3 regions of the Kocuria sp. CPCC 205258 genome follow, and region 2 is predicted to be linked to each of the others. Evidence: predicted binding sites of a transcription regulator. Region 2 holds the regulator's gene; each other region holds the start of a gene.
What was found. Region 2 encodes LexA, which represses DNA repair genes until DNA is damaged. Its sites were predicted from a motif close to TCGAACANNTGTTCGA; they were not measured.

Region 1: a site for LexA is predicted at 815-830, ahead of RF644_RS18030 (LexA family protein). Genes of this name have one in related genera too.
Region 3: a site for LexA is predicted at 1,111-1,126, ahead of RF644_RS07805 (DNA polymerase III subunit alpha). Genes of this name have one in related genera too.

The regions. Positions count from the first base shown of each region.
Region 1 is NZ_JAVKPS010000017.1:3,375-5,637, forward strand. It holds gene RF644_RS18025 (Y-family DNA polymerase) at 1-349, opposite strand, end outside; gene RF644_RS18030 (LexA family protein) at 364-804, opposite strand; gene RF644_RS18035 (hypothetical protein) at 930-2,033, opposite strand.
Region 2 is NZ_JAVKPS010000010.1:73,391-75,653, forward strand. It holds gene RF644_RS15295 (ATP-dependent DNA helicase) at 1-660, shown strand, start outside; gene lexA (transcriptional repressor LexA) at 808-1,587, opposite strand; gene RF644_RS15305 (LysM peptidoglycan-binding domain-containing protein) at 1,932-2,263, shown strand, end outside.
Region 3 is NZ_JAVKPS010000003.1:387,376-389,638, forward strand. It holds gene RF644_RS07805 (DNA polymerase III subunit alpha) at 1-1,102, opposite strand, end outside; gene RF644_RS07810 (DASS family sodium-coupled anion symporter) at 1,209-2,263, opposite strand, start outside.

The DNA.
Region 1 (2,263 bases), on a different contig from region 2:
GCACCTGCTCCGCCGGGGTGCCCTCGGGTGGGAGGAGGAAGCACTCGTCGATGGAGTACACCTCCTGACCCCGTGCGTGGCGGGCCAGCAGCAGCATCACCCGCTCCGACAGGTCCGCGTAGAGCTGGTAGTTGGAGGAACGTTTGATCAACCCCCAGCGGGTGGCGTCGGCGCGCAGCTGGAACCAGGGGTCACCCATCTTGATCCCCAGGGCTTTAGCCTCAGCGCTGCGGGCGACGACACAACCGTCGTTGTTGGAGAGCACCACCAGCGGTTTACCCGCTAGGGAGGGTTCGAAGAGGGCCTCGCAGGAGGCGTAGAAGTTGTTCACGTCGACCAGGGCGATCACCGTCGTCCACCGTCCTAGTGCAGCTTCCGCTGGTTGACGTGGCGGATGCCGTAGACCACGACACCCCAAATGTGCAGGGTCGACAGCGACGGGACCTCCACGTCCGGGTAGGCCGGGTTCTCCGGGTGCAGCACGACCCGGTCGGGGTGGACGTGAAGGGTCTTGATGGTGAAGTCCCCGTCGAGGACGGCGATCACGACATCGCCGTCCTTGGGGGTCAGGGACCGGTCCACGAGGACTTCGTCGCCGGAGTAGATCCCGATGCCTTCCATGGAGTCTCCGGTGACGCGGAGGATGAAGGTGGACGTCACGTCTCTGATCAGGACCTCGTTGAGGTCGATCCGGCCGTCGTCGAAGCTGTCCTGGGCAGGGGAGGGGAAGCCAGCCGGGACTCGGACCAGGACCGCAGAGACCAGCGCGGGGCGGTCAATGGTGAGCGGTACTGGGTGTCTCATGCGGCCAGGATAGAACACATATTCTAAAGCTCAGCCCATAAACACAATAGATCCGAACAAATATACGGTTGACTAGTGCTGATGGTGCGGATTCTCCCCCGCTGACCGGACACGCCAAGGCCCGGCTACGGAGCCGAGGCCGCCGCACCAGCGGCCTGGTTCTGGCCGGCGGCGATCTGGGCGGCCCAGCGTTGCCGGAACGGCAGGCGGGGGCCAGGCGCAGGGGAGGACGCGGGGACGGCCGCGGAGGCAGCCGTCCGGGCCGCGTAGCGTTCGGCGGCCGCGCGTGCGGCTGCGCGGCGCTGGGCGGCCTCGGCGGCGACCCGCTGATCGCGGGACCGCAGGGGGGTGCCGTCGGGGTGGGTCCAGGCACGCATCCGGGCGGCCAGCCAGGCGGCGGGGTTGTCGATGCCCTCCACGGTGAGGAAGCCGTAGCGGGTGCCCTGAGGCGTCCAGTCCAGGGCGGTGAGCACATCGGCGATGGTCCATCCGGCCTCGAAGAACGGTTTGCACACGCTCACGACGTGGGCGGTGGTGAGATGGCGCAGGACGATGGCCTCGTGCTGGAGCTCCAGGGCCGCCGCCCGCTGAGTCTCCTTCCGCGCCCGACGGGTCACCCGCTTCGTCAAAGGCTCCGTCGTCGCATGACGGGGCCACAGCGGGGCTGTACGACGGCTTAGGGCGGCGACCACCTCGCGCCGTTGCGCGGCGCGTTTTCGGGTGGGTCGCGGCGTAGCCGCGTCCTTCGGGGAAAGCTCTTCGCGCGCGTGCGGGGAAAGACTCTCCCACTTCGTGGGGACCGGGGTGTCAATTAGTTCCACAGGCTCACCCGCCGGCTGAGGGGTGCTGTGGATGAGCGCGTAGACGGGGGCCTCGCCCTGGGTGCGGCCGGTGGCGGCCGGGGTGCGCCCTGCGCTGCGGCCGGTGGCCACCACGGCCAGCAGCCCGCACTCGCGCAGGTGACGGATCACCCGCGCCACGGTGGAGCGGGAGCGGTCGATCTTGTTGGCCACCCAGTCCCAGGTCGTGCGCCAGGTGCGCGAGGCGGGGTCCTGCTGGCGGCAGATGATCTCCACCACGGCCAACAGGTTCGCCCGGGCATCGGCACGGATCAACTCCAGGCTGGGGTGCTCCAGCACGGCCCGGCGCCAGGCGGCGACGTGCTTGGCGAGCTGACAGCCCTTGGGCACAGCCCGCAGCACGACGGCCTTGGACTGCTCATGCTCCACCCGCACCCGCCGGCGACGTGAGGGGAACTCCCCAGCGGCCTCGAGGGCAGCGTCAGGGGCGGAATGTGACCGAAAATCGGCGTGACTGAGTGAAGAGGGGTCCATTTGCGGACGCGCCTCAGGTACACTAGGGGACACAACAGTCCCCTGGTATTGGATTCATGACAGGTTCCGATTCAGTTAGCTGTTGGAACGGCTGTCGCGAGTTTGGCGACCTGAGACAGCCGAAT
Region 2 (2,263 bases):
TGGGAGGGCGTGGACGTCGGCAGCCCGTTCGACTACCCGAAGCAGGGCATCCTCTACCTCGCCAAACACCTGGAGAAGCCCGGCCGCCGGCTCACGGAGGCCCAGCTGGACGAGATGCTGGCCCTGCTGGAGGCCTCCAGGGGCGGGGCCCTCGGGCTCTTCTCCTCCCGCCGGGCGGCGGAGGAGGCGGCCGAGGCGCTGCGCGGGCGCACCGACCTGCCGATCCTGTGCCAGGGGGAGTCCTCGCTCGCGGGACTCGTCCAGGAGTTCACCGACGACCCGTCCACGAGCCTGTTCGGCACGATGAGCCTGTGGCAGGGCGTCGACGTCCCGGGGGCCTCGTGCCGGCTCGTGATGATCGACCGGATCCCCTTCCCGCGCCCGGACGACCCGCTGGCGAGCGCCCGCAGCCGCGCCGCGGAACGGGCCGGCGGCAACGGGTTCATGTCCGTGTCCGCGACGCACGCGGCCGTGCGGCTCGCCCAGGGGGCCGGGCGGCTCATCCGCGCGGGCGGTGACCGGGGCGTCGTGGCGATCCTGGACTCCCGGATCGCGACCGCCCGCTACGGCGGCTTCCTCCGCGGGTCCCTGCCGCCGCTGTGGACCACCACGGACCGCCAGGTGGTGCTCGGCGCCCTGCAGCGGCTCTCCGTGGACTGAGCACGTCCCGCTGCCGCCCGGGGTCTGCCCGGACCGCGCCGGGCCCGCACGGGGTGCGGACAGCAGGGTGTCCGGACGGCGGCCGGCCCGGACGGCAACGGGCCCCCCGCCGGCGGCGGAGGGCCCGGGTCCCGGGCGTGCGGCGGCTCAGAGGCTGCGCAGCACCGAGACGACCTTGCCCATCACGGTGGCGTGGTCGCCGAGGATCGGCTCGTAGCGCGTGTTCTGCGGCAGCAGCCAGGTGTGGCCGTCCCGCTGGCGGAAGGTCTTGACCGTGGCCTCGTCGTCGAGCAGGGCGGCCACGATGTCACCATTGTCGGCGGCGCTCTGCCGGCGCACCACCACCCAGTCGCCGTCGCAGATCGCGGCGTCGATCATCGAGTCGCCCTTGACGCGTAGCATGAACAGCTCGCCGTGCCCGACCAGCTGGCGGGGCAGCGCGAGGACGTCCTCCACGGACTGCTCGGCCGTGATCGGCCCGCCGGCGGCGATGTGGCCCACCAGGGGGACCATCGTCACGTCCGCCGAGGTGGACAGCTCGGCCACGGCATTCTGGGCGGCGGGACGAGCGGTCCGACCCGTCGGTGCCGCCGGGGCCTCCTCCGACGGCTCGGCGGACTCCGCCCCGGCGGTCCCGCGCAGCTGCAGGGGAGTGAGCACCTCCATGGCCCGCGGGCGCTTGGGGTCGCGGCGCAGATAGCCCAGCTTCTCGAGCTGGGCGAGCTGGTGGGTGACGCTGGAGAGCGAGGCCAGGCCCACGAGGTCCCCGATCTCCCGCATGGACGGCGGATAGCCGTGCTCGGCGATGGAGCGCTGGATGGCCTCGAGGATGGTGCGCTGGCGCACGGTGAGCCCGCGGCTGCGCGAGCGTGCCCCGGGGCGGGCGCCCCGGGCGCGGGGCTCCTCGGGGGTGGGGGGCTGGGCCATGGGAGCGTCGTCCTTTCCCGTCCGGCTGCAGGTGCCGCAGCCGGTCTGCGCGGTCCCGGTTCCGATGTCGGACCCGGGTGGTTCGATGGGTCCCGGTCGGCAGGCGCAGGGGGTCCGCAGCGCGCGCCGGCCGGGGGCCCGAACCTGTCCTCAGCCTAGGCGACACGCCGTGTGTGTTCAAACATATGTACGACTCGCTGTCGACAGCATTCGCAGACACGTGCTAGACATGGGTCATCGGTATTCGAAAGTATGTTCGATCGAATGGAGGCCCGCGAGGGTCGTCGACCGGACCGGTGTTCGAGATCGCCCGCTCCGTGCGGGAACGTCAAGGAGTTCATGTCATGAGTGCCAGTGCCACCCTCACCGCCGTCGTCGCCCGCCGCCGCGAGTCCGCAGGATCCGCCCGGGGGCTCGGCCGTGCGCTCCGGCGGGCCCGTCCCGCCCGCTCCGCGTCCCGCACCCCGCTGACCCTGACCCGCCGCGGCCGCCTGGTGTTCCTGGGGCTGCCCGTCCTGGCCGGCTCCGCCGCCCTGGTGGTGCTCGCCGTGATCTTCCTCGTCCCCTCGACGGCCACGGCCACGAGCGCACCCGTCCCGGGCCCCGGGACCGAGCGGACCACCGTGTTCCCCGGGCAGAGCCTGTGGGAGCTCGCCGTGGCGGCCGGCCCGGACCG
Region 3 (2,263 bases), on a different contig from region 2:
GCTCCAGCCGGTCCCGCACGGCCCGTGTCATGCGGCGGCCCGGGTAGCGGCGGCCCAGCCCCGCCTCGCACCGGGCCCGCAGCTCCGCGGGCGCCGGCCGTTCCAGGCCCAGCACGGAGGCCTCGGGCACCACCGGCCGCCCCCAGCCGCAGTCGGTGACCGGGTCCAGCCGGCACCGGTCGGCCACCCGCTGGGTGCCTGCCAGCAGGGCCGCGGCCCCGGCCGCGCCGAGGTCCGCGGCCCGGGCGATCTCCGCGGCGAGCGCGCGCATCTGCCGGGCGGACTTGAGCCAGCCCTGGCCGTTGGGCTGCAGCGGCTCCGGCGCCGTCGTCCGCCGGGACGTCCCGGTCCGCCCGGTGGCCCTGCCGCCGGGGGCGTGGCCGGCGCGCGCCCCGAGGGTCTCGAGCGGGGTGAGGGCGCGGGCGGCGTCGAGGACGTCGGCGGTGGCGGCCTCGGCGGGGGTGGCGTAGCGCACCGCGTTGGTCAGCACGGGGGTCAGTCCCGCCTCGAGGGCGGCGCGCAGCATCCGGGCCGCGTGGGAGGTGCTGCACGCCGTGCCGGGGGCGGCGAGGTGCGAGACCACCTCCACGGCGAGCGCCGGTGCGGGGAGCAGGGTCCGCCACCGGGCCAGGGCGGCGCGCCCGGTGCGGTAGCGGCGGGCCGCGAGCTCCTGCCCGACGTCGGAGGCGGGCCCGAGCAGGACGGTCAGGACCGGTTCCCCGTGCCGGGGCGAGTGTGCGGCGGCCGCGATCTCGGCGGCGGTCGCCCCGGGCGGGCCCGCTGCGGCGTGGGCGGTGGAGACGAGCCGGCACAGGGCGGCGTAGCCCGCACCGGCGGTGCCGCCGGCCGCCAGGACCACCACGCGGCCGAGGGCGCGCTCGCGGCCGGGGTCCAGCAGGGCGAGGTCGGCCCCCAGGACCGGGTCGATGCCGTGCTCCCGGCACGCGCCCAGGTGCTTGATCGCGCCGTAGAGCCCGTCCCGGTCGGTGCAGGCGAGGGCGTCCGCGCCGTCCGCCGCGGCGGCGGCCGCCAGGACGGCAGGCCGGCTGACCCCGAAGTGGGCGCTGAAGGCGGTGGCGACGTGCAGGTGCGGAAAGCTCACGCCCCCATTCGAATACGTGTTCGAATCTTAAGTCAATTGCAAACCGCCGGGGCCGCGAGAACTCCGGGTTTCCGCGCCAGGGGTGGCGCCGGGTGGCCGGCGGGTGTCATCCGCCGAGGCCCACGACGGCGATCATCACCGGGACGATGGTGACGATGAGAATCACCCCGAGGATGTCGAAGACGATGCCGGTGCGGATCATGCGGGTGATGGGCACCGCCCCGGTGCCGTAGACGATGGCGTTCTGCGGGGTCGACACGGGGAGCATGAACCCGAACGAGGCGGCGAAGGTCGCGGCCATGGCCGGCACGAACGGGTCCACCCCCATGGCTTGGCACAGCGGGATGACGATCGGGACGATCACCGCGGCCGAGGCGGTGTTGGAGGTGGTCTCCGAGATCAGCACAGCCAGCACGGCCGAGAACACGGTGATCGTCACGACGTTGGTGATGTTGAGGTTCTCCGAGGCCCCGGTGCCGATGGTCTCGGCCAGACCGGTCTCGGCGAGCAGGGAGCCGAAGATGATGCCGGTGCCGAAGAGGATGATCGTGCCCCAGTCGATCTTCGCCGCGTCCGACCAGGTCAGCGTCGCTTCGCGCTTGGCCCAGTTGGTCGGGAGGATGAACAGCAGAGAGGCGCCGAGGACGGCGACGATGCCCTCGTCGAGACGGTCGTCGAGGAAGATGTAGGCGGCCGACTCCGTCCCGCCGAACAGGCTGGCGAAGGCCGGTAGCAGCCACAGGGTGACAGTGACGCCGAAGGCGATCAGGGTGTTCTTCTCCGCCCGGCCCATCCTTCCCTGTGCCTCGCGGTGCTCCCGGATGTAGTCCTCCACGCCCTCGATCCGGCGGATCTCGGGCTTGTTGAGCAGGAACATGACCACGGCGAGCACCACGAACATCGCCAGGCACACCGGGAAGGCGATGACCATCCACTGGGCGAAGGAGATCCGGGTGCCGGTGGCCTCCTCGATCAGGCCGCGGCCGATGAGGTTGGGCGGGGAGCCGACCGGGGTGAGCAGGCCGCCCACGGACGCGCCGTAGGCGAGCATCAGCAGCAATGCCGCGCCGACGCGCAGCCGCAGCGGGTCGAAGTCGGCTTTCACCACCCCGCGGTCCTGCATCATCTCCGCGATCACGGCCAGGATGCCCAGGGCGGTGG